DNA from 3 places in the Dyella humicola genome. Region 2 is predicted to be linked to each of the others. Evidence: predicted binding sites of a transcription regulator. Region 2 holds the regulator's gene; each other region holds the start of a gene.

Region 1 (10,057 bases), on a different contig from region 2:
CAATTCCCGCTGGCCATCCACACCCTGCACGGCGACCGGCTTTTCCACGGGCGCATGGTAGTCGGGCCCCACGCTGGCGCAGCCGGCCAGGATCAACGAGGCGGCAAGTGCGGTGAGCATTTTCATCAGTGATTCTCCAGGGCAGGTGCCGGCTGGCTCGCGTGAGCGGCCTTGCGGGCGCGGCGGCGTTCGCTCATGCGTTCGCTCCAGCCACGTACCAGCACATAGAACAAGGGGGTGAAGATCAGGCCGAAGAAGGTGACGCCCAACATGCCGGCGAACACCGCCACACCCATGGCATGGCGCATCTCCGCACCGGCGCCGTGGGAAGTGACCAGCGGCACCACGCCCATGATGAAAGCGAACGACGTCATCAGGATCGGACGCAGTCGCAAGCGAGCAGCCTCCAGCACGGCCTGGGTGCGATCCATCCCCTCGATGATCTGTGCTTCGCGAGCAAACTCCACGATCAGGATCGCGTTCTTGCAAGCCAGGCCAACCAGTACGATCAGGCCGATCTGGGTGAAGATGTTGTTGTCGCCCCCGGACAGCCACACGCCGGAGATGGCGGACAGCAGCACCATCGGCACGATCAGGATCACCGCCAGCGGCAGCAACAGGCTTTCATACAGCGAGGCCAGCACCAGGAACACCAGCAACACGCACAACGGGAACACCAGGATCGCGGTGTTGCCGGCGAGGATTTGCTGATAGGTCAGCTCGGTCCACTCGAAGGTCATGCCGTTGGGCAGGTTCTCGCGCGCGAGTTTCTCAATGGCAGCTTGTGCCTGACCGCTGCTGAAGCCTGGTGCCGGTCCACCGTTGATCTCGGCAGTTGGGTAACCGTTGTAATGCTGCACGCGATCGGGACCGACACTCTGGCGAATGGTCACGAACGAACCCAGTGGAATCGCCTCGCCCGTGGCGCTGCGCGTCTTCAGGCGCAGGATGTCTTCCGGCTCATGACGGAAGCTGGGCTCGGCGGACACATTCACCTGATAGGTGCGACCAAAGCGGTTGAAGTCGTTGACGTAGAGCGAGCCCAAGTAGGCCTGCATGGTCTGGTACACATCGGCCAGATCCACACCTTCGGCCTTCGCCTTTTCGCGATCCACGTCAGCATCGATTTGCGGCACGCTGACCTGATAGCTGGAGAACAGGCCGGCCAGGGTCGGCACTTTCGCGCTCGCCTGGATCAAGCCTTGAGTCTGCTTGTACAGCTCTTCGAAGCCGGCATCGGAACGGTCCTCCACCTGCAAGCGGAAACCACCAATCGTGCCCAGGCCCATCACCGGTGGCGGCGGGAACACGGCGATATACGCATCCTGGATCGCCGCGTATTTCTGGTTGAGCGCGCCGGCGATGGCACCCGCCGACAGCGACGCGTCGCGCCGCTCCTCGAACGGCTTGAGCGTGACGAACACGATGCCCGAGTTGGTGCTGTTGGTGAAGCCGTTGATCGACAGGCCCGGGAACGCCACCGCGCTTTCCACGCCCGGCTGCTTAAGCGCGATGTCGCTCATGCGACGAATCACGTCTTCGGAACGATCCAGTGAGGCGGCGTCCGGCAACTGCGCGAACGACACCAGGTACTGCTTGTCCTGCGCCGGCACGAAACCGGTCGGCACATGGGCAAAGCCGAACAGACCCAGCAGCACCAGGCCGCCATAGATCACCAGCGCGATGGAACCCGAACGCAGGATGCGCTTCACGCCACCCACATAGCGGTTTGCGCTGGATTCGAACAGGCGATTGAACGGGCGGAACAGCCAGCCGAACGCACGATCGATGAAGAGGCTGAGCTTGTCCTTCGGTGCACCGCGTTCCTGCAGCAGCAGGGCGGCGAGCGCAGGGCTGAGGGTGAGCGAGTTGAACGCCGAGATCACCGTGGAGATCGCGATGGTCAGCGCGAACTGGCGATAGAACTGACCCGTAAGGCCGCTGATGAACGCAGCCGGCACAAACACCGCACACAGCACCAGCGCCGTAGCCACGATGGGCCCGGTCACTTCGTTCATCGCCTTGCGGGTCGCTTCCTTGGGCGACAAACCATGCTCGATGTGCCGCTCGACGTTCTCCACCACCACGATGGCGTCATCCACCACGATGCCAATCGCCAGCACCAGGCCAAACAGCGACAGCGCGTTGAGCGAAAAGCCCACCAGCAACATCACTGCGAAGGTGCCGATCAACGAGACCGGGACCGCCACCAACGGAATGATCGATGCGCGCCATGTCTGCAGGAACAGGATCACCACCAGCACGACCAGCGCGATCGCCTCGAACAGGGTATGCACCACGGCTTCGATCGAGCCACGCACAAACACGGTCGGGTCGTAGACGATCTGATAGTCCACGCCCTGCGGGAAATCCTTCTTGAGGTCTGCCATCTGCTTGCGGACTTCGTCGGAGATCTGGATCGCATTGGAGCCAGGGCGAGCAAAGATCGGCAGTGCTACCGCGGGTTGGTTGTTGAGCAGGCTGCGCAGGGCGTAGTTGTTCGAGCCCAGTTCCACGCGCGCCACGTCGCGCAGGTGGGTCACGCCGCCGTTGGCATCGGTGCGCACGATGATGTTGAGGAAGTCTTCCTCGTTGATCAGACGTCCTTGTGTGTTGATATTGAGCTGAAACGCGGCGCTGTTCGGACCTGGCGGTGCATTCAGCGCACCGGCCGCCACGGCTACGTTCTGCTCTTCGATCGCATGCACCACGTCACCGGTGGTGAGCTGACGCACGGCCAGGCGCTGCGGATCCAGCCACACGCGCATGCTGTATTCGCCCGCGCCGAAGATCTGGACATCGCCGACGCCATCGAGACGGGCCAGCTGGTCCTTGATGTGCAGGCGCGCGTAGTTCGACAGGTAGAGCATGTCGTAGCGCTGATCCGGCGAGGTCAGATGCACCACCATGGTCAGGTCGGGCGAACTCTTCTGCGTGGTCACGCCAAGTCGCTGCACTTCCTGCGGCAGGCGCGGTTGCGCCTGCGCCACGCGGTTCTGCACCTGCACCTGGGCGTTGTCCAGATCGGTGCCCAGTGCGAACGTGACGGTCAGCGTCATCGCGCCATCACTGGTCGACTGCGAACTGGTGTAGAGCATGCCTTCCACGCCGTTGATCTGTTCTTCCAGCGGCGTGGCGACGGTTTCGGCGATCACCTTGGGGTTGGCGCCGGGATAGCTGGCGCGCACGACCACGGTGGGTGGCACTACTTCGGGGTATTCGCTGATCGGCAGCCGGAAAAGCGCGATGCCGCCGGCGATCACGATCAGCACCGAAAGGACGCCGGCCAGAATCGGCCTGTCCACGAAAAATTGGGCGATTTTCATTGCATTCGTCCTGGTTGCTCTGGGCACCATTCCCGCGTCGGGCGGGGACATTGAGTGCTTCGTTTCCGATGTGCGGAGACAAACCGTCCCCGGCCTTCTGCAAAAAGACAGAAGGCTTTCACTCATCGCTCATCACTTTCCTGAGCCGTCATCCCTGCGAAGGCAGGGATCCAGCGACTTTGTTTTCCGCGTTCAAGTCACTGGATTCCTGCCTTCGCAGGAATGACGAGCCATTGGCCCTACTTCTGCTGCGCGGCGTTCTGACCCGAACCGGCACCGGCCATCGCCAGCTGCTTGTTTGGATCAAGGCTGCGTGTCTCCATGGCCACCTTGGTCGGATTCACTTCCACGCCGGGACGCACGTGCTGAAGGCCGTTGACGATCACTACGTCCTTGGCATCGAGGCCTTCCGTGACCACACGCAGACCATCGAGCAGCGGGCCGGTAACCACGCGTCGGTATTCGACCTTGCGATCCTTGTCGATCACGTAGACGAACTTGTTGCCGAGGTCCGTAGCGACGGCGCGGTCGTCGACCAGTGCGCGCGGCTCGCGACGGTCGCTGCGCAATTGGATGCGTACATAGAGGCCGGGGGTGTAGCGAGCGTCGGCGTTGTCGAACACGGCGCGCAAGCGGATCGTGCCGCTAGCAGCGCGCAGCTGGTTGTCGACGAAATCGACTCGGCCCGTATGCGGAAACCCCTTCTCGTCGGCCAACGCCATGGTGATCTGCGGCGAGCTGCCATGTTCGCGGCGCTCGCGATCGAACTTCAGGTAGCTGTGTTCGTCCACATCGAAGTAGGCGTAGATCGGGTCGATGCTCACCACGCTGGTCAGCACATCGCTACTGGTGACGAGGTTGCCGGGTGTCACCAAGGCATTGCTCACGCGCCCATCGATCGGTGCGCGCACTTCGGTGAAGCCGAGATTGAGGCGGGCGGCATCCAGCGCGGCCGTGGTCGAGGCGACCTGGGCCTTGGCGCTTTCGGAGGCGGTAACCAGGCGATCGGCCTCTTCACGGGCGACGGCGTGCTGCTCCAGCAGTCGGCGTCCACGTTCCGCATTGGCCTGGGCGAGCACCTGTTCCGAGCGCGCCTGGCTCAGGTTTGCGCTGAGTCGATCCACTTCGGCCTGGTAAGGACGCGGATCGATACGGAACAGCAGCTGGCCCTTGCGCACGGCGGTACCTTCCTGGAAGTGCACCGAATCGACGTAACCACCGACGCGCGGGCGCAACTGAATGGTGTCGACCGCCTGCAGTCGACCGGTGAACTCGTCGGCGTCATCGACAGGACGAACCAGCACCTGGGATACCGTGACCGGCGGCGGCGCCCCGGCTGCTGCGGTTTGCGCCTGGGTGTCGCCGCTATGGCCCAGCAGGGCCCAGCTGCCGCCCACCACGGCCAGGGCAAGAATGGCGAGGATCCATCGTTTCTTCATGTCGCGCTCCCAGAATGATCTCGTCGGGGCAGGGGCACGCCGACGAACAGGGGCGAGAGATTAGGTGTACCATCTGGTTCAATAAATACCTCTTTGTGCAATGCAATAGTGACTGCCAGTCACGAATAGGGTGAAAATCGAAGCTATGGAAGACTTTGCCGCAATCTCCGCCTTTGTCCGCGTCGTCGAGGCCAAGAGCTTTGCCGCCGCTGCCGCCCAACTGGGCATGACGCCATCCGGGGTCAGTCGCGCCGTCTCGCGCCTGGAGGAGCAGCTGGGTGCACGGCTGTTGTTCCGTTCCACGCGATCGCTGCGATTGACCGACGATGGGGCCTCGTTCCATGCACGTTGCAAGGAGATCCTCGCCGATCTCACCGAGGCCACCGAGGCGCTCGGCTACGCCAGCCGCAAGCCCAGCGGCAAGCTGCGCATTGGTGCACCGGCTGCCGTGGGTCGTACCGTCATCATCCCCAGGCTGGCCGAATTCGAGCAGCGCTATCCGGATATTCGACTTGAGCTGTCGATGTGTGACTACGCCTACGACCTCAATGAGGAAGGCATCGACTGCGCCATCCGGGTCGGGCCGCTGGAGGATTCCAGCCTGATCGCCCGCAAGATCGGCTACCTGCGCAACGTCATGCTCGCCTCGCCGGATTATCTGGCGAAGTACGGGGCGCCGCAGAGCATCGAGGATCTGAAGGACCACCGCTGCATCAACTACGTCCAGCCCAACGGCCGCCCGCGCCAGTGGCAGTTCGACACGCCAAGCGGGCAGGTGGGGGTCGACATTGATGGACACCTGCTGATCAACGACGCCGAATCGGTGATCCAGGCCGTGGTCGCGGGGCTAGGCATCACCCAGGCGCCGCACGTCATTGCCGCCTGCATGCTCGACTTCGGCAAGCTCGAACTGGTGATGACGGACACCATCTCCACCGGCAAGCCGGTCTGGATCGTCTACCCGCAGAAGAAACACCTGTCTGCCCGCGTGCAGGCCTTCATCGAATGGGTACGCGAGGTGTTCGAGCAGAGCAACGAACCGGGTAAGCACAAGAAGCCCGTGGCGGTGCCAGCGCAGCCCGAGCGCATCCGCGCGTGACGAAAAGGGGCGCCAGGGCGCCCCTCAAAAGGTCTAGCCGCCCGCCGGCACCAGCAGCAACAAGGCAATGCCCAGCGCGATGCGGTAAATCGCGAACGGAGTAAAGCGATGGCTGCGGATATAGCCGAGCAGCCACTTCACCGCGATGAAGCCCACCACGCCGGAGACGATGAAGCCGACGATCAGCGCGGTCCAGTCCTCGTGCACGCCGCCTTCCTTGACCACCTTCAGCAACTCATAGCCGCTGGCGGCGTACATGGTGGGAATGCCGACCAGGAAGGCGAATTCGGTGGCCGCCGCGCGGTTGCTGGTGCCCGCCAGCATGGCGGTGAAGATCGTGGCCGCCGAGCGCGAGGTGCCCGGGAAGATGCCCGCCACCATCTGCGCGATGCCGACCAGGATGGCCACGCGCCAGGTTACGGTGGTGCGATCCGGCTGCCGAGCAGCCAGCCGTTCCGCCGCGAGCATCCAGACGCCGCCGATCACCAGCGCCCAGGCCACCGGCGTCACCGCCTCGGGCAGCTTGAAGCCGCGATTGACTGCAATGAAGCCCAGTACCGAAGTGATGAGGAACGCCACCAGCAATTTCGCTAGGTAATCGCGGTTGGCCGGCACACGCCATTGCGTGAACAGCTGCCAGATGCGGCTCCAGTAAATGAAGGTCACCGCCAGAATGGCGCCGGCCTGGATGCCGACGTTGAACAGGTCCGAGCGTTCGCCCAGGCCAAACTTCTCGGCAATCAGCAGATGTCCCGTGCTCGAGATCGGCAGGAACTCGGTGATGCCCTCGATGATGCCGAGCAGGATGACGTTGATCAGGTCACTCACGGAAAACGCACTCCGGACGGGTTGGGCGGGCGTCGGCGGCATGCCGGCGCAAAGCGGCATAGCTTACGGGAATGAGATGGGCTGGCGGTCGGGCGAAAGGGGGTGCAAGCTAGTTCGCTTGAGCCGGGCGCTTCACTTGCCGAGAGGGCACGCCCAAGGAAGTATTGCACCAGTATGGTGCGAGCTTGCGTTTCATTATTGTGCAACGTGATGGCGTCAAGATCGTTCGTATTGACCTAAGGCATTGATAAGCTTAGAACCAACGGCTTGGCACAAGCCTTGCTCAAGACACTGTCGTTTTCTTCACCTTTAGCCCGCCGAGGTTGTCCATGTCGTCCGCCGCCCAGAAAGTTCTCGATCTGATCCAGGAACACGAAGTCGAATTCGTCGACTTCCGCTTTGCCGACATGCTCGGCAAGCACCATCACGTCACGTTCCCGGCCCATGCCATCGACGAAGGCACCTTCGAGGACGGCAAGATGTTCGACGGCTCGTCGATCAGCGGCTGGAAGGGCATCAACGAGTCCGACATGATCCTGCTGCCGGATCCGGATACCGCCTATATCGATCCGTTCAGCGCGCACACCCAGATGGTCTTGCATTGCGACGTGCTCGAGCCGTCGACCATGCAGGCGTACGGTCGTGACCCCCGCTCCATCGCCAAGCGCGGCGAGGCGTACCTCAAGTCCACCGGCATCGCCGACACGGCCTTCTTCGGTCCGGAGCCGGAGTTCTTCATTTTCGATTCCGTGCGCTGGCAGAACGACATGGGCCGCGTGTTCTACGAAATCGGCTCGGAAGAGGCTGCATGGAGCTCGCGCTACAAGTACGAGGACAACAACACCGGTCATCGCCCGGGCGTGAAGGGTGGCTACTTCCCGGTCAGCCCAGTCGACTCGTTGGGTGACCTGCGCGCCGACATGTGCAAGGTGCTCGAGTCGCTGGGCCAGGTCGTCGAAGTGCATCACCACGAAGTGGCCAATGCCGGCCAGTGCGAGATCGGCGTGAGGTTCAACACGCTGGTGCAGAAGGCCGACGAGCTGATGACGATGAAGTACGTCATCAAGAACGTCGCCCACCAGAATGGCAAGACCGTCACCTTCATGCCCAAGCCGATCGTTGGCGACAACGGTAGCGGCATGCACGTGCACCAGTCGCTGTCCAAGGACGGCAACAACCTGTTCGCGGGTGATCTGTACGGCGGCCTGTCGCAGACCGCGCTGTGGTACATCGGCGGCATCTTCAAGCATGCCAAGGCCATCAACGCGTTCGCCAACTCCACCACCAACAGCTACAAGCGCCTGGTGCCGGGCTACGAAGCGCCGGTGATGCTGGCCTACTCGGCCCGCAACCGTTCGGCCAGCTGCCGCATTCCGTACGTGTCCAGCCCGAAGGGCCGTCGCATCGAAGTGCGCTTCCCCGACCCGATGAACTCCGGCTACCTGGTGTTCACCGCGCTGATGATGGCCGGCCTCGACGGCATCATCAACAAGATCGACCCGGGCGCGCCGGCCGACAAGGATCTGTACGACCTGCCGCCGGAAGAAGAGAAGAACATCCCGCAGGTATGCTCCAGCCTCGACCAGGCGCTGGAAGCGCTCGACAAGGACCGTGACTTCCTCAAGGCCGGTGGCGTGTTCACCGACGACTTCATCGACGCCTACATCGGCGTGAAGATGCAGGAAGTGACCCGCTACCGCGCCAGCACGCATCCGCTGGAGTTCCAGATGTACTACGCGCTCTGATCGCGTAGCGCTGAGAGTGGAAAGAAAAACGGGCGCTTCGGCGCCCGTTTTATTTCAGGGCGGAAAGCGCTCGGTCGTAGTGAACCGTGTTTCCTGGGCGCAGATTCCCGGAGAAAGGCGACATCATCGTGGGCAATGCACTGGCTCCCTCCTGCTAGCCCGAGGCTTACCTTCTGCATCTGGAACCGGGTGCACAAGGAAGCGTCATGCGACGAGATGCTCGCTCACGTAACCGCCTCAGCGCGTTATTCGTTTTGATCGGTCTTGTCGCTAGCTCGCCCGTCATGGCCGTGGAAATCGCGTCGCCCATCATGTTGGCGAACGTCTATCACTCCGGCATCGCGCTTGATGATTATTGGGTCAGCGAAAAATACGACGGCGTGCGCGGATATTGGGATGGCGAGAAGCTCCTCACGCGCAGTGGAGCCACCATCCATGCACCCATCTGGTTCACCGCCCGCTGGCCGAAGACGCCAATGGATGGCGAGCTTTGGGTAGGACGGGGGGAATTCGAGGTGGCGGCGGCCACCATTCGCCAACTGCCGGCCGATGATGCCGCGTGGCGCCGCGTTTATTACATGGTATTCGATCTGCCGGCGCATCCCGGTCCGTTTACCGAACGCATTCCGGCGTTGCAGCGGGTAGTGACCGCGCTGAACGTTCCCTGGGTGCAGCCCGTGCTGCAATACAAGGTAGCCAACGAATCCGTGCTCGAGGTGCAACTCGAGCGCGTGATTAAACAAGGCGGTGAAGGCTTGATGCTCCACCGCGGCGCATCGCTATACCGCGCTGGGCGCAACGACGATTTGTTAAAGCTCAAGCCTTATGACGACGCGGAGGCACGGGTGATCGCGCATCTCCCAGGCAAGGGTAAATACACCGGCATGCTGGGTGCATTGCTGGTCGAAACGCCGGACGGCATGCGCTTTCGCCTGGGCTCGGGTTTCACCGACGCGCAGCGCCGCAACCCACCAGCCATCGGGAGTCTGGTGACTTATCGATATCGCAGCCTGACCTCAAACGGCAAACCGCGATTTGCCACCTTCATGCGGGTTCGTGAAGAAGGGTGAGCACGACACCGCGAAGCGAGCGCGCTGATGCAACGGCCTCTATCGCCCTATCGCCGTTCACTTGGGTCACTGCAAAAAAGATAACGGCGTGGACAGACTGTTGTTCCCGATATCAGCCATGACGCGATTGCGCCCGGCGTGCTTGGCCCGATAAAGCGCTGCATCCGCTTCCATGTAAAGCCGCTGCAAGCCGTAGCCGGACGTATCGGTGCAGGCCAGGCCAAAGCTGGCGGAGAACGATACGACCGTACCGTCTCTATCCACTTCGGTAGCACCAATGGCCGTCCGAATGCGATCGGCGATAGCCATGCCCTGGTCGCGAGAGCAGTCGAGCAGCAGGATGCCGAACTCCTCGCCGCCCAGCCGTCCGAACAAGTCGACCGGGCGCAATTGCTGTTGGCAGATGGCAACGGTGCGTCTCAGCACGGCGTCGCCCATCGCATGCCCGTGGGTGTCGTTGACCTGCTTGAAATGATCCAGGTCGAGAGAGATCAGGCAGGCAGAGCCAAGTTTTCTCTCCAGCAGGTGCAGCGCGCGTTCGGCCTCACTG
Region 2 (10,057 bases):
AGCAGGCTGCTGACGGCTACCGCCGCCCACACGCCCAGGCCCAGCAGGATAGGACGTGCACCGGTAGAGGCCATGCGACGCAGGTTGGCCGAGAGGCCGATGGCGGTAAGCGCCACGATGATCAAGAACTCCGCTGCCATATGCAGTGCGGGTTGGATCGCTGCGGGAATAAGGCCGGCCGAACGCACACCCGAGGCCACCAGAAACCACAGGATGAACCAGGGGAAGATGCGGGCCAGACTGAAATCGCTGGCGCCCTGCTTCTTTTGCTTCCAGGCCGTGGCAAAGGCCAGCACGAGGCAGACCGGGATGATCAGCGTGGCGCGGGTCAGCTTGACGATGGTGGCGTAGTCGCCAGCCTGCTTGCTGAAGCTGTAGCCCGCTGCGACGACCGACGAGGTGTCGTTGATCGCCGTGCCCGCCCACAGGCCGAAACCAAGGTCGGACAGGTGCAGCAGATGTCCAAGCAGCGGGAACAGCAGCACTGCGACCAGGTTGAACAGGAAAATGGTGGAAATGGCGAACGCCGTGTCATGGTCGTCCGGCTTGATGATGGGCGTCACCGCGGCGATGGCCGAACCACCACAGATGGCCGTGCCCACGCCGATCAGGATCTTCAGCTTGTCGTCCACCTTCAGCAGGCGCCCCAGCAGCCAGGCGGTGAGGAAGGCTACCGTCATGGTCACCAGGGTGACCGAGAGGGACTCCAGACCGGTCTTGGCGACCTGGTTCAGGCTCAGGCCGAAGCCCAGAGCGATGATCGACCACTGCAGTACCTGCTTGCCGGCAAACTGGATGCCCGGCGTATAGCTGCCACCGGGCGCCACCAGGTTGCGCACCGCAATGCCCAGCACGATGCCGAACACCGGGCCGCCGATAAGCGGTACGGCCTTGCCCAGCACCAGCGCCACCAGGGCGATGGCCACCGAAAGCAGCAAGCCCGGCAGGCGTTGATTGAGGGTGGGAGCGGTAAGTGTCGCGGCGGGGGCATTCATGGCGATCTCCTTCAACGGCGCCATTCTCCGCTCGTCAGTCCATCAATAAAACTTTGAATTTCTGATGGGAGGAATAAGATTTGCTGATGATCAATATCAGCCCCCGCCAGCTCGAGGTGTTCGTACAGGTCGCCCGGCTGGGTAGCGTGCGTGCCGCCGCCGAAGCGCTGCATCTCACCCAGCCCGCGGCGAGCATGGCCCTGGCCGAGATGGAACGGCAGCTGGATGCGCAAGTGTTCGCGCGCGAACGCGGTCGCCTGCGGCTCAATACGCGGGGGCGCGAGCTGCTGCCGTTTGCCCAGGAGCTGCTGGAGCGCTACGCCGAATTCGGACGAATCGGCAGCGGTAGTGCCGAAGCCTTGGGCGGCGAATTGCGGGTAGGTGCCAGCAACACCGTTGGCAATTACCGCGTGGGCGAGCTGCTGGGCGATTTCGTGCGTGCGCATCCGCATGTCTCGGTGCGGTTGCGGGTGTCCAATACCGCGGAGATCGCCGCGGCCATGCTCGATCACGCCTTGGAACTGGGTTGCGTGGAAGGGCCGGTGGCGCATCCTTCGCTGGAAGTGCGTCCCTGGCGGGACGATGCCTTGGTGGTGTGTGTGTCGCCCGATCATCCATTGGCACGCAAGCGACGATTGCAACCGGATGACTTCGCCGGGGCGCGCTGGGTGTTGCGTGAACCCGGTTCGGCCACGCGCAGCTTGAGCGAGCGTGCGCTATCCAGTTTGCCGATGGGCGAGACCGTGCTGGAGCTCGACCAGACCGAGGCGATCAAGCAGGCGGTGATTGCAGGTCTCGGTATTGCGTGTCTGCCCGAAGTGGCCGTCACGGATGCGGTGGTGAGCGGGCGCCTGAAAACCCTGAAGACACCGTTTCTCGATTTGCAGCGCAAGCTGTCACTGCTGCTGCATCGCCAGCGTTATCGCGGTGCCTTGATCGAAGCGTTTCTGGGTGACACCTTCGGCGGGCGTGGCTGAGGTCGCTGGCGCCCGCTCAACGGCGACTGTTTACCCAATGATCTCGGCGAGCAGCGCTTCCGCCTGTTCGTGCGTATGTGCGCGCAGGATGCGTGGCGCATTGGCGCGCAGGCTGGCGTGATCGAGCGTGGCCAGGCGATCGCGCACATGCAGCAGCTGGCTTGGGTGCATGCTGAACTCGCATAGGCCCAGCGCCAGCAGCAGAGCGGTGAAGTTCACATCGCCACCGATTTCACCGCACAGGCTCACTGGCTTCTTCGCGCGGCGTCCGGCGCTGATCACATAGGACAGCAGGCGCAGCAGCGCGGGCTGCAGTGGGTTGTAGATGTTGTCCAGCGCATCGTTGCCACGATCGGCGGCCAACACGTACTGGGCAAGGTCGTTGGTGCCGATGGCGAGAAAGTCCGCATGCTCCAGCAGGGCACGCACGTTGATCGCCGCGGCGGGCACTTCGACCATCGCACCCAGCGCAAGCTTCTCCGGCAGGTCCACGTTCTCGCGCTTGAGTTCCTGGCGCGCCAGCTTGAACAGCGTGCGCACGGCGATGAGCTCGTCGGGCTGCGTCACCATCGGCACCAGCACGCGCACCGGTCCGTAGCAGGCCGCGCGCAGGATCGCGCGAATCTGCGTGGTGAACACGGCGGGATAGCGCAACGACAGGCGCACGCCGCGCACGCCCAGCGCCGGATTGTCCTCGCCACGCAAGACCAGCCCTGCGGCATCGGCCTTGTCGGCGCCAAGGTCCAGCGTGCGAATGGTGACCGGCAGGCCGCCCATACCCAGGACCAGATCGCGATAGGCGATGAACTGCTCGTCCTCGGTGGGCAGGCCCTTCTGTCGCAGGAACAGGAATTCAGTCCGATAAAGGCCGACACCATCCGCGCCGCGCGCGCGCGCCATGGCGATGTCGGCCGGCATCTCGGCATTGGCCAGCAGGCGTATGTCGATGCCATCACGTGTGCGCGTGGGGGCATTGGCGAGCGTGGCCAGTCGGCGGCCCTCCTGCACGGCCTCACGCTGCCAGGAGCGGTAGCGGGCAAGATCCTGCGCGGTGGGATGCACCACGGCTTCGCTGCGCTCGGAGTCGAGCAGAATCAGGTCGTCATCGTGGATGCTCGACAAGGCATCGCGCACACCCACCAGCATGGGCAGGTCCAGGCTGCGCGCGAGGATGGCGCTATGCGAATACGCACTGCCCGAGCTGGCCACCACTCCGAGCAGGCCGCTACCCGCGAGGTGCGCCATGTCGGCGGGCGCGATGGTATCGGCGATCAAGATTTCGCCTACGCGCGCCGCCAGCTTGCGTTCTTCACGGCTGGTCTGGCGCTGCAACGCGGAAATGACCCGACCGATGACCTGATCGACGTCTTCCTTGCGCGACCGCAGGTAGGGGTCGTCCATCGCCTCGAAGACGGCGGCCAGGCGATCGCGCTGCTTCTTGAGCGCGGCGCCTGGGCGGTAATGGCCGATACGTACGAGGTCGTCCAGGCCGCGCAGCAGCTCGGGGTCGTCCAGCAGCAGGCTGTGCGCGTCGATGAACTCGTTCACCTCGCGCGCCAGGGCACCATGCAGCTTGCCGCGCAACTCGCGCAGTTCCTGTCGCGCGGTTTCCAGCGCTCGATGCAGGCGCTGCAGTTCGACTTCGACCTCATCCTCGTTCAGTGGACGGGTGTCGACCAGGTAGCGGCTTGGCTGGACCAGGCGGGCCCGTCCCAGGGCCATGCCCCGTGCGGCCGTGGTGCCAGTCAGTATCTGTCTCATGCGTACCCTCCCTGGTGAGGTGACCTGCTCGGTCGGTCAACGCGGCGGCATCCGGCCACCACAACAGCATTCTCTCCCGACCCGGAAAAGTGGCGCGCCACCATGCATGGGGCCGTGGAAACGGCCTCCTGGCGCTGGGCTCGGGCGATGACTGTCCCCACTCAGGCTCCTTCGTCGAATTTGCGGTCGAACAGGGCGACCACGGCATGGATGGCGGATTCCTCATCCGGTCCATCCGCGCGCACGGTCAGCTGCGTGCCGATGCCGGCTGCGAGCATCATGACGCCCATGATGCTCTGCGCGTTGACTTCGCGCCCCTTGCTGACCAGCCAGACCGTGGATTTGAAGCCCTGCACCAATTGCACCAGCTTGGCCGAGGCACGGGCATGCAGGCCGAGCTTGTTGGAAACGACTATCTCTTGTTCAAGCATGATCGATGAAGATTCCCCCGCGTCCACCGCTGGCGGCGATTTCCGCCAGTTCGTCTAATGGTTTTTCTGCATAGTTGAGCACGCGCAGCAGCATCGGGAGGTTGAGCCCCGACACACAGCGCAAACGAACACCCAACGCGCCCAGCGACAGCCCGATATTGCAGGGCGTGGCGCCATACAGGTCGGCCAGCACCAGCACGCCATCGCCCTCGTCGAGGGCCCGGGCATGCTTGGCAGTAAGCGTTCGCATGACATCCGGGTCGGACTGTGCGGGTACTTCCACCGCCTCCACACGCAAAGGCAGCTTCGGTATCACGTGATGGGCGGCCAGGATCAAGGCCTTGCCGACCGCCTCGTGAGTCATCAGCAATACGCCGACGCTCATGACGGCGTGCCGTTCCGATCAGTGAATTTAGACAGCATGGCAATCACTCGAGTTCGCGATGGAAGGTGAGCACGCCGTTACGCTGCGCGCGATAGTGGGCCGCCAGCTTTTCCACCAGATAGACCGAGCGGTGGCGACCACCGGTGCAACCGATGGATATGGTGACATAGCTGCGATCGTCCGCCTCGAATCGAGGCAGCCAGGCATCCAGCCAGCGTGCTGTATCGGCGAAATACTCGGCCACCAGCGGTTGGGCCTCCAGGTAGTCGCGTACCTGCGCGTCCTTGCCTGAAAGCGGGCGCAGCTTGGGGTCCCAGTGCGGATTGGGCAGGCAGCGCGCGTCGAACACGAAATCAGCGTCCAGCGGCAGGCCGCGACGGAACGCGAACGACTGGAACATCAGCGTGAGCCCTTCGGTGGCCTCCGCATAGCCGGTCGCGATCAGCCGGCGCAGCTGGTGCACGTTCATGTCGCTGGAGTCGATCACCTTGTCGGCAATCGACGAAAGCGAGCGCAGCACGCGTCGTTCCTCGGCGATGGAGTCGGCCAACGACAACCCGCGCCATGAAAGCGGGTGGCGACGGCGCGTCTCGGAGTAGCGCTTGATCAGTACCTCGTCACGACAGTCGAGGAAGATCAGGTGCGCATCGACACCTTCCGCCGCCAGTTCCGACAACATCTCGGGCATCCGCTTGAGGTCTTCCTCACGGTTGCGCACGTCCACGCCCACGGCGACGTTGCGGCGCTTGTCGCTCATGCCGCGACTCACCGCGGCCACCAACTGCGGCAGCAGTGCAGTCGGCAGATTGTCGACGCAGTAGAACTCCAGGTCCTCTAGGGCGCGCAGGGCCACTGTCTTGCCGCCGCCAGACATGCCGGAGAGCACGATCAGGTGGATCGTGTCGGGCTGGTGGATGGCTTGGCCGGGTGTCGTGTCGCTCATGGGTTCACCACGGAGGCAGCCGGCGCATCTGGTGCGCCTGGCGATCAATGAAGGTCTGGGCCGGGTCGATGCCCTTGCTTTTGAGCATATGGTTGCGCACTGCGGCTTCCACCAGCACAGCCAGGTTGCGGCCTGGTGCCACCGGGATCGTGATCATCGGCACCTTCACTTCTAGGATATCGCGGTAGCCGATGTCACCGGTGAGACGGGTGAGTCCGTCGGTATCCTCCCCTTCACGAAGTGGCTTCAAGTGCACCACCAGGCGAATGTATTTGGAGGGTTTGACCGCGGTGTGGCCAAACATTTCGCGCACGTTGAGGACACCCAGGCCGCGCACTTCCAGCAGGTCCTGCAGCAATTCGGGGCAGGTACCGTCGATCACGTCCGGTGCAATCAAGGTGAATTCGGTGGCGTCGTCGGCCACCAGGCGGTGGCCGCGACTGATGAGTTCCAGCGCCAACTCGCTCTTGCCGGAGCCTGATTCGCCGGTGATCAGGACCCCGATGGAGTACACCTCAAGAAACACGCCATGCAGCGTGATCTTAGGCGCGAGCAAGCGCGCCAGGTAGTACTGCATCCAGGTCAGCAGTTCGTGGCCGCGCTTGGAGCTGATCCAAAGTGGCGTATTGGTTTCCTCCGCCACTTCACGCAGGTCGGTGGGAATCGCCTGATCCTTCGTCACGATGATCGCGACCGGCTGGTAGGCGGAGATCTTGTTGAGCGCTTCCCAGCGCTGGCGCGCATCCAGGCCGTCGAGGAAGTTCAGCTCCTCCGTGCCGATGATCTGGATCTTGTTCGGGTAAATGACGTTGAGATAGCCGATCAGCGAGGGGCGGCGGACGGTGGTGGCACCGTGTTCCAGTACGCGCGATTCGCCACGCATGCCGGAAACCCAGCGCAGAGCCATACGCTCATGAACGCCATCGTAGAGTTGCCGTGCGGTAAGACGATCCAATCCAGGTCCTTTGCGCCGCGTGGCGGGACCTGTATGGACCCTGGCGGCTACCTGGTCATTGTGCCAGTTCGCACCGACAGACGCCTTCCCGCGTGCTTTGTGGCTGGCGCCCTTACTCCTTCTCCCCGCCGGGGAGAAGGGGCTTAGGCTAGGTTCCAAGTGGGGATACGGCCCGCCCCGGAGCGGAGCGGGCCGGGGCACCAAGTCAGCCGAATTGGCGCTCTTCGCGCACGGCGCGCTGGTGCTTGTCGCAAATCTTTTCGCGATGCTTGCGCAGCTGGGTGACCAGCTTGTCGAACAGAACATCGATGGAGACGTACATGTCGGCCTCAAGGGCTTCGGCATGCAGGCTGGCGCCCGAGACGTTGACCGTACCTTCGGCGCGTTGCTGCAGCTTGTTCACTGAAAGCACGATGCTGAGGCTGAGGATTTTGTCGTCGAGGCGGGTAAGGCGGTCGAGCCGGCTGTTCACGTGATCCCGAAGAGCCTGAGTGACTTCGATCTGCTGACCGCTGAGTTGAACTTGCATGTTGCGCCTCCTCTGGTACTTGCCGCTGGTCGCGGCTGGGGTCGATGCGCCGGTCGCGGGACCGTGGCCGACACACCTTCATTCACACCTTCAACTAACGGGGTGCTCCATAGGGGGGATTCCCGTCTCCTCGCCAAGGCAGGGCATTCACTATGCACTTCTACCGCAAAGTCCGCGTTATGCGGACCTTCACGAGTTGGACATGACAGGTTTTCCTCCGGCGGGACTCTCTCCTTTAATGGGGACGTCTTTTATCCCGGCAAGTTCCCGAGATGCTTCGTCGCAGAGTGATCAGCTTGCCCGCTGGCGCTCGCTGGAGCTGGGGATGCGCATGCCCTCGCGGTATTTGGCTACCGTGCGGCGCGCCACCTGAATGCCCTTGCGGTGCAGCTCCTCGGCGATGGCCTGATCGGAAAGCGGCTTGCGCGGATCTTCAGCGTCGACCAGCTTGCGCAGCATGGCCTGGATGGCGGTGGCCGAGGCGCTGCCGCCGTCTTCGGTGGAGACGCCGCTGGAGAAGAAGTGCTTCAGTTCGAAAGTACCGCGTGGCGTATGGATGTATTTGCGCGTGGTCACACGGGATATCGTCGACTCGTGCATGCCCACTTCCTCGGCAACTTCGCGCAGCACCAGTGGATGCATCGCTTCAGGGCCGTAATCGAGGAAGGCGCTTTGCCGACGCACGATGGCCTCGGCCACCTTGATCAGCGTTTCCGCGCGCGATTCCAGGCTCTTGATCAGCCAGCGGGCCTCTTGCAGCTGGCCACGCATCCAGCTGGCATCGGTGCCGCGCGCCTGCGCGATCAGCCCGCAATAGTGCTGGTTGAGTCCAAGTCGGGGCTGGCAGTCGGGATTGAGGCTGACGCGCCAGCGTCCGCCGTCCTTGCGTGCATAGACATCCGGTGCCACGTACTCCACCGGCGTAACGTCCAGCGCGGCGCCAGGTCGTGGATCGAGGCTGCGGATCAGCACGGCGGCCGCCGCGGTGTCGTCCTCGCTGGCGCGTAGCTTGCGCGCGAGTCGTGCGATGTCGTTGCGGGCAAGCAGCTCAAGTTCGCCTTCGACGATGCGCAGCGCCAGTTCGCGCTGTGGCAGGTCGGCATCGAATTGCTCGAGCTGGACGCGAAGGCAGTCGCGTAAATCCAGGCTGGCTACGCCGGTGGGATCGAAGCGTTGCAGCGCACGCCGCACGTTCTCCACTTCCGCCGCGCTGGCCTTCAGATCCGTCGGCAAGGCGCCGATCAGCGCCTCCATGGTTTCGGTGAGGTAGCCGTCCGAATTGAGCGCATCGATCAGCACCGTGGCAATGGTGCGCTCGCGCACGCTCATGTGCGTGAGGTTGAGCTGCCACAACAAGTGTTCCTGCAGCGTTTCCGCCGCGGCACTTTGCGGCTCGAAACCGTCGTCATCGGCATTGCCGTTGTTGCGCGTGGCGCTGCCGCTGCTGGAGAAGTCGATGGGATCTTCGCCGCCACCGTCGCTGTCGCTCCACTCCGGCGCTTCGGCGTCGTCCACGGTGTCATTGCTGGAGGTGCTGGTGCTGCTGGCCGGCAGCAGATCCACGACCTCGCGCTCGTCGCCATCGACGTCTTCCGGGTTGTCCTCGGAAAACTCGAGCAACGGGTTGCCCTCTGCGATTTGCCGCAGCTCGGCCTCCAGCTCTAGCTGCGACAGTTGCAGTAGGCGTATGGCCTGCTGCAACTGGGGCGTCAGGGTGAGCTGCTGATTGAGTCGAAACTGCAGTCCGGGTTTCATGCCAGCCGGGTCGGATGTACTTCCGGGTCATCCTAACGCCTGTGCCCAGGGTCGGCCATAGGTCAAAGGCGGAATCGTGTACTACCTCTGATTTACTGCTGTAGCTGGGCTGTTACAGGCGGAACTCGCGACCCAGGTAGACCTCGCGCACCTTCTCGTCGGCAAGAATATGTGCTGGCGTGCCGCGCGAGAGCACTTCACCATCGTTGAGGATGTAGGCGCGGTCGCAGATGCCAAGGGTTTCACGCACGTTGTGATCGGTGATGAGTACGCCGATGCCGCGCTCTTTGAGATGGCGCACGATGCGTTGGATTTCACCCACCGAAATCGGGTCGACGCCAGCGAAGGGCTCATCCAGCAGCATATAGCGGGGATGCGCGGCCAAGGCGCGGGCGATCTCCACGCGGCGACGTTCGCCACCGGAGAGGCTGATGCCCTTCTGGTCGGCGATGTGCGCGATCTTCAATTCGTCCAGCAGACTTTCCAGCTCGGCGGTACGACGCTTTTCATCCCAGCCTTCACGCAGCTCCAGCACGGCCATGATGTTGTCGGCGACGCTGAGCCGACGGAACACCGAGGCTTCCTGCGGCAGGTAACCAATGCCGAGCTTGGCGCGTGAATGCATGGGCAGGCCGGTGATGTCCTGCTTGTCGAGCTTGATGACGCCAGCATCGGCCTCGATCAAGCCGACCACCATGTAGAAACAGGTGGTCTTGCCGGCGCCATTGGGACCGAGCAGGCCGACCACTTCGCCCTCGCGAATGGAGAAGGCGAAGTCGCGTACGACCTGGCGCGCCTTGAAACTCTTTTGTAGCCCTTCAGCAGAAAGCATCGATTACTGGTTCCCGGTCGGCTGGGTCGCCGGCTTGGTCGGCGTGGTTGGAGCGGGCGCCGGTGCTGGCTTGGGGGGCGTTGCGGCGGGCGCGCCGGGCTTCACCTTGGGCAGGATCACGCCGTGCACCAGACCGTCGCCACCCGCCTGGCCGGTGATCAGCGCGGTATTGGTGTTGTAGGTGAGCTTGTCGCCATGGAACTCGCCGCGGCCCTGCTGTCGCACCACGGCGTTGCCGATGAGCACAGCAATACCGTTGACGTTGTCATAGTCGAGCGTGTCGGCGTCGCCCTGCATCAGGTTGCCGGCGTCGTCCAACTGCTCGATGTGCGCCATTTTGCCGGTGACCACGATGCGTGCGACCTGCGTATCGGCGTCCAGATGCAACTTCGCCACGTCACCGGTGACCTTCATGGTGCCCTGCGTGGCCACCACATTGCCCGTGAGGGTGGTGATGGTGTTGGGCTGGTTGAAGCCGTCCACGGTCTTGGACG
Region 3 (10,057 bases), on a different contig from region 2:
CACCTGGGTGAAGGCGTCCATGCCGCGGCGCGCGTAATCGCGAGCCAGCGCGGCATCGGTCAGGCTCAGGAAGCCACCGGTCGAATAGCGATAGGCGGCGACCGATAGCGAAGTGTTGGTGTCCGGAAGGATCTTGCTGTAGGTCACCCGCAGGCTCTGGCCTGAGTGTGTCGAGTAGCCCGGAATGCTGGCATGCGACTGGGTGAGATCCAGTGCGAGTGCACCGTAGCGTGTATTGATGGCACTACCGACAAGGGCGGCGGCATAACCTTCCGCGGCCTGGAGCCCGGCATAGCCCGTCAGTAAGTTGCTGAATCCGTGCTGCAGCGTGCCCTGCGCAACCGTTGGCTTGTGTTCTAGCGAGGCATAGCGGAGCTCGCCAACGGCCACATCGAAGCGCGTAATGCCCGGGCGCAGCAGCTGTGCCACCGATGCATACGGTACGGAGAACGTGCGCGTGCGACCATCGGCCTCGGTGACGGTGACATCCAGGTTGCCGCCGTAGCCGGTCGGGTAGAGATCGTTGATCGTAAAGGGGCCCGGCGCCACCGTGGTCTGATAGATGATCACGCCGTTCTGGCGCACAGTGACCTTGGCATTGGTATTTGCAACGCCCCGTACCATGGGTGCGTAGCCGCGCAGCGAATCGGGCAGCATGCGATCGTCGGTGCTCAGCTGGACACCTCGCACGCCATAGCTGTCAAACACCTGGCCATCGGTATAGGAATCACCCAAGGTCAACATGGCGCGCAGCGATGGCAGGTCGCGCTGCACATAGGTGTTGATGTTTTGCCACTGGCGACGCGACGGTGAGCCCGCGTTGGCAGACTGCCAGACGGCGGTGGAGTCCTGGCGCAGATGCCACAGGCCAATATTCAGGCCGAAATTCAGGCCAAGGAAGGCACTTGTCTGGTCGAAACCGTGGCTGCTGGTACGGTAGCTGTTGAAGTTGTAGTTCAGCAGCGCGGCCGGAACGCCGGCGTCCCAGTACTCCGGACTGACATAGCCACGTGCCGCCTGGCCGAGGTACGCCTGCGGGACGCTCGTATCCAGTCGCAGAGTGGTCATGTCGAAACTCATGCTGGCATCGGGAATCACACTGCCAATGCCGACGCAGGCATGCGGATCCAGCATCTGCGCCACCAGGTCGGGCGACAGGTTTGCCGGATGCAGATTCAGCTGATCGAGCAGCTTGCGGTCCACACAGGGCGTTGCGCCCGACTGCGGCGTGGGCGCGGCAAAGCGTACGCTGGCGCGACCCGTCGGCGAATTATTGAGATACAAGTCCGCACTGTAGTCGCCAGGCAATACTGGGTTGCCACGCTCGAAGCGCGACAGGTCAACCGTGTTCTGACCAGCGCCCGACAGCAGGTTGCGGTCGAAGCTTGCTTCTGCGCCACTGGCGCTGGCGTCAGGGCTGGCAACCGCTGCCGCCGCATGCGCAACATCAACCCAGCCACTCAGCGCCGCGGCAATGCCGACGCAAAGCAGCAAAGGACGGCACCCCAAATGCTTGCGCACGGGCGTCGTCGGGCCGATGGCGCAGACGTCGTTCACTGCGCGACGGCTCCTTTGAAGCTCATGGTGGCGCCGAAGTCATTGATGATGTCGTAGGCAATGACAGTGCCGGCGGCCGGCGCCTGACTCAGTTCTTTCACTGCCAGGCGGACGGAGCCTTGCGGGTCGACCATGCCGGGTTCGGCGGCATACGACTTGTCGCCGACAGTCAGCGACACTTTCGAGAAAGTGATGTAGTAAGGCGTCGGGTTGCGCACTTCCACGGCATAGCCGTGACCTTCGGCGACGGCTTTCCAGGTCACTTGCTCGGGTGCTTTCAGCGGATCGCCCGGCAGATTGGCCGGACGATAGAAAAACTTCAGTCGCGAACGGATCGCGAACTGAAGCGTGTTCTTGCCCTCGGCATTGCTGGGCTTGGGCGGAATTTCCAGCACGTTCAGCCAGAACAGCGACTCGCGGTCGCTCGGAAGCTGAGAGGGCGTCCCGATAATCCGCAGGCTCTGGTCCTTGTTTGCCTCCATGCGGAAGAGCGGCGGAGTGATCAGGAAGGGCACATCGACCTTGTCGGGAGTCGACTGGAGATTGCCGTCATCAATCCATGCTTCGATCAATGCAGGATGGCTGCCCTGATTGGTCAGACGCACAGTGACCTCGCCGTCCTTGGCGGGGAACACAATCCGGGTCCCACCGACAACGACGCTCGCGTGTGCGCTGGCGGCACACAGGCATAGGGCAAGCAGACCCGCGCGAGCGGCGCAGATAAGGCTTTTCATCAGGGTGTCCTGTACTTAAGGCGTTGGTGAAATGCGCCTGGAGCTGCGGCGACGGGAGCGTCCCGTCGCCGCACGGGCGTCGCTTTACAGGTAGATCATCGTGAACTGAACGGTGGGGTTCACCGCGCCAGCTGTAGCGGCGCCCTTGGAGATGTACTGGGCGAAGTAGCTAAGCGTGGCACCCTTGGTGGTGCCGCTGGTCGTGAGGGTCACCACGGGCGACTGCTGCGCGGTGGCATTGGCGCCGTTCAGCGGCATGACGGTCGAGCTGCTGTTCAGCAGCTGCACTTGCACGTTGGTGGCGCCGCCGGCTGGGTTGTTCAGGTTACCGGTTGCTGCATCGATATTGCCGCCGGAGAAGTACGTCTGCACCGTCGACAGGCTGGAGTCGCAATTGGCGACAACCAGGTTGAAACCGGTCTTGCCGGCAGTGGCGCCAGCCGTAGCCAACACGGGGGCGAGCACCAGCGGCAGAGTAACGGTGACGTTGTCCTGGGTGCCGTAGGCGTTGCCATCGACCGTGCAGGTCTGGGCCACAACCTTGCCATTGATCGTGATGGTGCCGTCAACTGCCGAAGCCGACTGCGGAGCCAGCGCGGTGACGCCGAATACGGCAACCATTGCAGCAGAGAGAAGGAGCTTGTTCATGCGGATTCCTTTAAGCGTGTAGTTGGTTAGATCAAGTTTTCGCGCTTCCGGACAAACAGGCGGGCGCCCCCGATTGCGCTGTACGGCCCCTGGTTTCGTGCCCCTTTGGCTCGCCCCCAGATCGCTCACCGTCACAAAAGCAATGGCCGTGCCAACCTGCAGGAAGTCGCCCTCACGGCTTCACAACGGGTTTTTTACGCGGCTGGTTGCTTTGGGCGGTCGGACGATTCTTATGTCGATCCGGGTCACATCAGGCCCGAGGTCAACGGAATGTGCAAATTGTGTCACATTTTTCGACATTTCTTGTTGCCTGTGGCCTTAAGTTCAGGTGCCCGCTGCCGATAAAATTGCCAGAAATGTAAAGTTTGCTTGACATGCCTCCCTGATGTGTCTCAATCTAATGTCAAGGGTGCTTGACATGATCTTGGGGAGGTTGGATGCCACGTCTCAACTACCGGCGATACCAGCAACGGATGCTGGCCGCGATGGCGTTCTATACGGGCTTCATGTTGCTGGTCTGGCCATCCGTGCGGACAGTCACCGGCCTGCCACTGAAAATCTCGTTGGCGTTGGCGCCGTTGGTGCCGATGTTCTATGTGCTGATGCTGCTGGCCCAGCGCATCCGTGACAGCGACGAACTGGAGCAGCGCACGCATCTGATCGCCCTGGGCGTCTCCACCGGTGTCACGGCGGCGCTCAGCCTGCTAGGGGGGTTCCTGTGCATCGCGCACCTGGTGCCCCTGGATGGCTCGGTGCTGATCTGGGTGTTTCCGCTGATGATGATCTGCTACGGCGCCTCGCGCTGGTATGTGGGGCGCGCTTATGGTCTCGACACCGGTTGCGATGGTGGCGAGCGGGTGGCGAGCGCGCTGCGCCTGATGTTGTTGGGCGCCATCGTGGCGGTAGCCGCCGCTTATGGCTGGCGGCATGGCTGGGACGATTTCAGGGTGGGCTTGCTCACGGGCGTGGGTAGCGGCCTTCTGCTGGGCGGCATGGTGAAGGGTGTGTTGCGCAAGCGCGCGGCGGAACGCTCATGAATCATGCGGTGCATCACGGGTCAGCTCCCGCCTTATGAACAACCGTGTTCGTGAGCTTCGTACGGAGCGCGGTTGGTCACAAGCTGACCTTGCCGAGCGATTGGACGTATCACGGCAGACAGTCAATGCGATCGAGACGGGCAAGTACGACCCCAGCCTGCCATTGGCTTTCAAGATCGCGCGGCTGTTCAATTTCTCTATCGAATCCATCTTCGAGCCTGAGCCTTGAGCGACAACCAGGGTACGGGCGAGTGCGAGCCATGCGGAACGAGGGCTAAGTAAGTTATGGCAATCAATGGACGAACGGCTTTACGGCTCGCGGCGGTGGCCGTCGGCCTTGCGGCGCTGGGATGGAATCAACTGCACAAGCGCACCGTCACGGAGCCGGTTGATGCCGCGCCAGTCACCGCTGCGGCCAAGCGGGCCGCGCCGGTCAAGCCGCAGGCCTGGCAGCTCGGCTCGCTTACCCTGACGCCTTGCGAACTGGGCCAACCCAATAGCGGGCTCTCCACGGCCGCCTGGTGCGCACCTTTCGAAGTGCCCGAGAATCGCGACGATCCGCATAGCCGCAGGATCAAGCTCAGGCTGGCCATCATCCGCAGCAGTGCCCAGGTGGCCAGCAAGGACATGCTGGTGATGCTGGCGGGTGGCCCCGGCCAGGCGGCGACTGAGTCGTGGCCCGGTGTGGCCACGGCGCTGCAGCCGTTGACCGCCCATCGTCACGTGCTCCTGCTCGACCAGCGCGGCACCGGTGGCTCCAACCCCCTTACCTGCAAGGCCGAGGGCGATAACGGCGACGATCAGGATGACCTCGAATTCCATCCGGACCGGCTGCGCGCGGAAACCGCCCAGTGCCTCAAGCAACTCGAAGGCAAGGCCGATCCGCGCTTCTACACCACCACGATCGCCGTGCAAGACCTGGAAGAAGTGCGCCGGGCGCTCGGTGCGCCCAGCTTCGACCTGGTCGGTGTCTCCTACGGCACGCGCATGGCGCAGCAATACGCCATGCGCCATCCCGATGCCGTTCGCAGCCTGGTGCTCGACGGCGTGGTGCCCAACGAGCTGATCCTCGGCCAGGACTTTGCGCCGAATCTGGATGACGCGTTGAAGGCGCAGTTTGCGCACTGCACCGCGGACGCGGCCTGCCACAAACGTTTTGGTGATCCGTACCAGACGCTATATCAGCTGCGTGATGCGCTGCGTGCCAACCCGCACAAGGTGAGCTTCCGTGACCCGCAGACTTACCAGAGCGTACAGCGCGTGCTGAGTGAGTATTCGCTGGCCAGCGTGGTGCGCATGTTTGCCTACTCACCGCTCACGGCAGCCCTGCTGCCCTTGTCGATCGACGCCGCTGCGCATGGTGATGTCGGACCGTTGTTGGGCCAGGCGAAGTTGTTGAGCGGTGACCTGTCGGACACCATGAACGGCGGCATGCAGTCGTCGGTCATCTGCAGCGAGGATGCCGATCTGTTGACGATGCGACCGCAGGATGCGCACACCATACTCGGTACGCGCATGGTCGAAACGCTGCAGGCGGTGTGCTCGGTCTGGCCCAGGGGCGCGCGCCCCGACGATTTCCACCAGCCGCTGAAGATCGACAAACCCGTGCTGCTGTTTTCGGGCGAATACGACCCGGTCACGCCGCCGCGCTATGGCGATGCGGTGGCCAGCAACCTGCCGCAATCGCGTCATCTCGTACTCAAAGGGCAGGGTCACAACGTGATCAATGCCGGCTGCGCACCGCAAATCGTCAAGCACTTCATCGAGGGCCTGCAGCCGCAGGCGCTCGATGTGAAATGCCTCGATCGACTGCGCGCCACGCCGATGTTCATCGATTTCAACGGAGCTGCGCCATGATCGAAGTAAGGGATCTGCACAAGGCATTCGGCGCGGTGAAAGCGGTGGATGGCGTCAGCTTCACCGCGCGCGACGGCGAGATCACTGGACTGCTCGGACCCAACGGCGCCGGCAAGACCACCACGCTGCGCATGCTCTACACCTTGATGAAGCCCGATCGCGGCCAGGTGATCGTCGATGGCATCGATGCCGCTACCGACGCGCTCGCCGTGCGCCGCGAACTGGGCGTCCTGCCCGATGCGCGCGGCCTGTACAAGCGCCTCAGCGCGCGCGAAAACATCGACTACTTCGCCAGGCTGCATGGCCTGCCGGATGCGCTGTTGGCGAGTCGGCGCGACGCCCTGATCCGCGCGCTGGAGATGGAAGACATCGCTGACCGCCGCACCGAGGGATTCTCGCAGGGTCAGCGCGTGAAGACCGCCATTGCGCGCGCCTTGATCCACGACCCGCGCAACGTGATTCTCGACGAGCCTACCAACGGCCTCGACGTCATGGCCACTCGAGCGCTGCGCAAATTCATGCAGCGGCTCAAGGCCGAGGGGCGTTGCGTGCTGTTTTCCAGCCATATCATGCAGGAGGTGGCGGCGTTGTGCGATCGCATCGTGGTGATTGCGCATGGCCGCGTGGTGGCCGACGAATCGCCGGCCGCGCTGCGCGAACAAACTGGTGAGGCCAATCTGGAGGATGCCTTCGTGAAGATTATCGGCAGCGATGAGGGACTCGCCGCATGAATGCCGTAACCACGAAGATCGAGCGAAGCCGCGCCTTTGTCACCGTGTTTCTGAAAGAGGTGAAGGAAAACCTGCGCGATCGCCGCACCATCATCAGTGCCTTCCTGACCGGTCCCCTGCTCGGCCCGATCATGCTGGTGATGCTGCTCAACATCACGCTCAACCGTGAGTTCAACAAGGCCGAACAGCCGTTGCCGGTGCCGGTGATCGGCGCCGATTACGCGCCTAACCTGATCGCCGCGCTGAAGGCCGGAGGCATCGTGCCCACGGCTGCCATCAGCAATCCCGAAGTGGCCGTGCGCAAACAGGATGCAGATCTGGTTCTGCGCATTTCGCCCGACTTCGCCACGTCCTGGCGCAGGGGCGAGCCGGTGCAGGTGGATGTGATCTACGACTCCTCGCAGCGTGATGCGAACACCGCCGTCGAGCGGGTCAGCCAGTTGGTGGAGAGTTATGCGCGCCAGCAGGGCGCGATGCGCCTCGTCGCGCGTGGCCTGGCGCCCAGCACCGCGTGGCCGGTAGCGGCGGCCAGGCGTGACCAGGCCACGGCACAGGCGCGCGCGGCCTTGATGTTCTCGATCCTGCCGTATTTCTTCGTGCTCACCGTGTTCATGGGCGGCATGTACCTGGCCATCGATCTGACGGCGGGTGAACGCGAGCGGCAGTCGCTGGAGCCCTTGTTCGCCAACCCGGTATCGCGTTGGAAGATCCTCGCCGGCAAGTTGGCCGCGATCTGCGTATTCTCGATCGCGAGCCTGCTGATCAGCCTGGTTGCATTTGGCGTGGTAGGGCGCTTCATTCCCACCGAGAAGCTCGGCATGGAGCTGGACCTGGGCCTGCACTTCAGTGGACACGTGCTGGTGCTGATGCTGCCGCTGATCGTACTGTTGGCCGCACTGCAATCGATGGTGGCGGCATTCGCCAAGAGCTATCGCGAGGCACAGACGTATCTGTCCCTGCTGATGTTCGTGCCGGTGCTGCCGAGCATCCTGTTGTCAACCATGCCGATCAAGGCGCAGGGCTGGATGTATGCCGTACCGCTGCTCGGCCAGCATCTTGGCATCATGCAGTTGCTGCGCGGCGAAGGCATCGACATGCAGCAACTGGGTCTTTGCCTGGCCGGCAGCCTGGCGGCCGCCGTGGTGGGTGTGTTGGTGACGGCGCATCTCTATCAGTCCGAGCGGCTGGCGATTTCGGGGTGACACACTTCTTCCTCTCCCCTCTGGGGAGAGGACCGAGGTGAGCCCCTAAAAGGGGGTAAAGGGCGGGTGCTTGCGGTAGAGCTAAACAAGAGCCCGCGCTAGGAAAACGCACCGCAAGATTGTCCCCTCATCCCAGCCCTCTCCCCGCCGGGGAGAGGGAGCCAATCACGCGCTACCATGGCGCTTTCCCCTCACCGAGAAAGCCCATGCGCCGCCAACTCCTGGCCCTGAGTCTCGTTGCCGCCCTGGCCGGCTGCAATTCGTCCCATGACAACGCGCCGGCGGCGCAATCCCCCGCGCCTGCACCGGCTTCCACCGCGCCCGTGACGCCGCCGCCGTCGACTGATGCGGAGAACGCGGAGCAGCGCATGGCCGCGTATGCGCCGGTCAAGCTCACCGCCGATCTCTCCGCTTTCGACGACCGGCAGAAGCGGATGATCGCGCTGCTGATCGAGGCGGCCGATGTCACCAACGACATTTACTGGCAGCAGTCCTGGGGCGACAAGGCCGCGCTGATGCAGCGCATTCCGGACGACGTCACGCGTCGCTTTGCCGAGATCAACTACGGACCCTGGGATCGCCTCGACAACGACCAGCCCTTTGTGGCCGGCGTCGGCGCGCGGACGCCGGGCGCACAGTTCTATCCGGCCGACATGACCAAGGACGAGTTCGAGAAGGCCGATCTCAAGGACAAGACCGGGCTTTACAACGTGCTGCGCCGCGACGCCGAAGGCAAGCTCGTCACGGTGCCTTATCACGAAGCCTACAAGGCAGATCTTGAGCGCGCCGCAGGTCTGCTGCGCCAGGCTGCGGCGCTTTCCGACGACAAGGAATTCGCCGGCTATCTGAAGCAGCGTGCGGATGCCTTGCTCAGCGACGACTACCGCCCCAGCGATTTCGCCTGGATGTCGATGAAGAACAATCCGGTCGACATCGTGATCGGTCCCATCGAAACCTATGAAGACCAGCTCTACGGCTACAAGGCCAGCTACGAAAGCTATGTGCTGCTGAAGGACCAGGCCTGGAGCGCCAAGCTGGCGCGCTTCGCCAAGTACCTCCCCGAGCTGCAGCGCGAGTTGCCGGTCGACGAGAAGTACAAGGCCGAGAAGCCCGGCTCCGATGCCGATCTCAATGCCTATTTCGCCGTCTACTACGCGGGTGACGCCAATGTCGGCGCCAAGACCATCGCCATCAACCTGCCCAACGACGAGGAAGTGCAGCTGAAGAAGGGCACGCGCCGCCTGCAGTTGGAAAACGTGATGCAGGCGAAGTTCGACAAGATCATGCTGCCGATCGCCAAAGAGCTGATTGCGGACGACCAGCAAGCGCATCTCACCTTCGACGCCTTCTTCGAGAACACCATGTTCCATGAAGTGGCGCATGGTCTCGGCATCAAGGAGACACTGACCGGCAAGGGCCTGGTGCGTGGTGCGTTGAAGGACCAGGCGTCCAGTTTCGAGGAAGGCAAGGCCGATATCCTCGGCCTGTACATGGTGACCAAGCTGGCCGAGAAAGGTGAGCTGGACAAGTCGAAGTTGATGGACAACTACGTCACCTTCCTCGCCGGCATCCTGCGTTCGGTGCGCTTCGGCGCCAGCGACGCACACGCCAAGGCGAACATGGTGCGTTTCAACTTCTTCAAGCAGCGGGGCGCGTTCTCGCGTGACGATGCCAGCGGCCGTTATCGCGTCGACTTCGACAAGATGACCGCCGCCATGAATGCGTTGTCGGCCAAGCTGCTCACCATCCAGGGCGATGGCGATTACGAGGCGGCCAAGCAGCTCACCGACACCATGGGCACCGTCGACGCGCAGCTGGCCGGCGATTTGAAGCGCCTGGATAAGGCGAAGATTCCGGTGGATATCACGTTCGAACAGGGCCTGGACGTACTGGGTCTCCCCAAACCCCAATAACGCTCCTACAGGGAAGGCGCGGGCGATTCGATGTTGTCCTCCAGATGCGCGCTGGCCCAGGCAGCGACTGCTTCGGGATGCTCAAGATGCAGATGGTGGCCGCCGTCCATATGGCTGACGGCGATCTGCTCCACGCAATCCGCGCGCGCTTGCATCTGCGCTTCTGGCAGGTAGGGGGTTTCTGGCGTCGCCAGCAGCAGGGCTGTGGGTGATTCGATGCCGTGCAGCAGGGCATGAATCTGTCCTTCCGCCAGGCGTATCGGTGATGTCCGGTTGAGCCGGGGGTCGCTGCGCCATTGCCAGCCTCCCTCGACCTTGCGCAGTCCGCGTTCCACGATGGGGCGTGCCTGTTCTGGAGGCAGGCCGCTGGCGACGGTG

The links. The regulator sigma-54, encoded in region 2, starts transcription at its own class of promoters, with help from an activator protein. The targets are predictions, from matches to a motif close to TGGCACGNGCNTTGC.
Region 1: the regulator sigma-54 is predicted to act here: its motif matches at 6,961-6,975, upstream of glnA (type I glutamate--ammonia ligase).
Region 3: the regulator sigma-54 is predicted to act here: its motif matches at 3,079-3,093, upstream of OUZ30_RS17305 (fimbrial protein).

Annotation. Positions count from the first base shown of each region.
Region 1 covers NZ_JAPDPC010000005.1:58,229-68,285, reverse strand. The annotation lists gene OUZ30_RS19760 (efflux transporter outer membrane subunit) at 1-126, opposite strand, end outside; gene OUZ30_RS19755 (efflux RND transporter permease subunit) at 126-3,326, opposite strand; gene OUZ30_RS19750 (efflux RND transporter periplasmic adaptor subunit) at 3,566-4,765, opposite strand; gene OUZ30_RS19745 (LysR family transcriptional regulator) at 4,911-5,864, shown strand; gene OUZ30_RS19740 (undecaprenyl-diphosphate phosphatase) at 5,898-6,692, opposite strand; gene glnA (type I glutamate--ammonia ligase) at 7,022-8,437, shown strand; gene OUZ30_RS19730 (DNA ligase) at 8,644-9,507, shown strand; gene OUZ30_RS19725 (sensor domain-containing diguanylate cyclase) at 9,574-10,057, opposite strand, start outside.
Region 2 covers NZ_JAPDPC010000004.1:26,951-37,007, forward strand. The annotation lists gene OUZ30_RS18535 (YeiH family protein) at 1-995, opposite strand, end outside; gene OUZ30_RS18540 (LysR family transcriptional regulator) at 1,082-1,972, shown strand; gene ptsP (phosphoenolpyruvate--protein phosphotransferase) at 2,003-3,733, opposite strand; gene OUZ30_RS18550 (HPr family phosphocarrier protein) at 3,895-4,164, opposite strand; gene OUZ30_RS18555 (PTS sugar transporter subunit IIA) at 4,157-4,549, opposite strand; gene rapZ (RNase adapter RapZ) at 4,593-5,492, opposite strand; gene hprK (HPr(Ser) kinase/phosphatase) at 5,497-6,447, opposite strand; gene hpf (ribosome hibernation-promoting factor, HPF/YfiA family) at 6,653-6,976, opposite strand; gene OUZ30_RS18575 (RNA polymerase factor sigma-54) at 7,268-8,731, opposite strand; gene lptB (LPS export ABC transporter ATP-binding protein) at 8,844-9,563, opposite strand; gene lptA (lipopolysaccharide transport periplasmic protein LptA) at 9,567-10,057, opposite strand, start outside.
Region 3 covers NZ_JAPDPC010000003.1:150,336-160,392, forward strand. The annotation lists gene OUZ30_RS17295 (fimbria/pilus outer membrane usher protein) at 1-1,557, opposite strand, end outside; gene OUZ30_RS17300 (fimbrial biogenesis chaperone) at 1,554-2,291, opposite strand; gene OUZ30_RS17305 (fimbrial protein) at 2,376-2,939, opposite strand; gene OUZ30_RS17310 (hypothetical protein) at 3,377-3,976, shown strand; gene OUZ30_RS17315 (helix-turn-helix transcriptional regulator) at 4,011-4,205, shown strand; gene OUZ30_RS17320 (alpha/beta hydrolase) at 4,262-5,833, shown strand; gene OUZ30_RS17325 (ABC transporter ATP-binding protein) at 5,830-6,564, shown strand; gene OUZ30_RS17330 (ABC transporter permease) at 6,561-7,766, shown strand; gene OUZ30_RS17335 (dipeptidyl-peptidase 3 family protein) at 7,973-9,679, shown strand; gene OUZ30_RS17340 (alpha/beta fold hydrolase) at 9,685-10,057, opposite strand, start outside.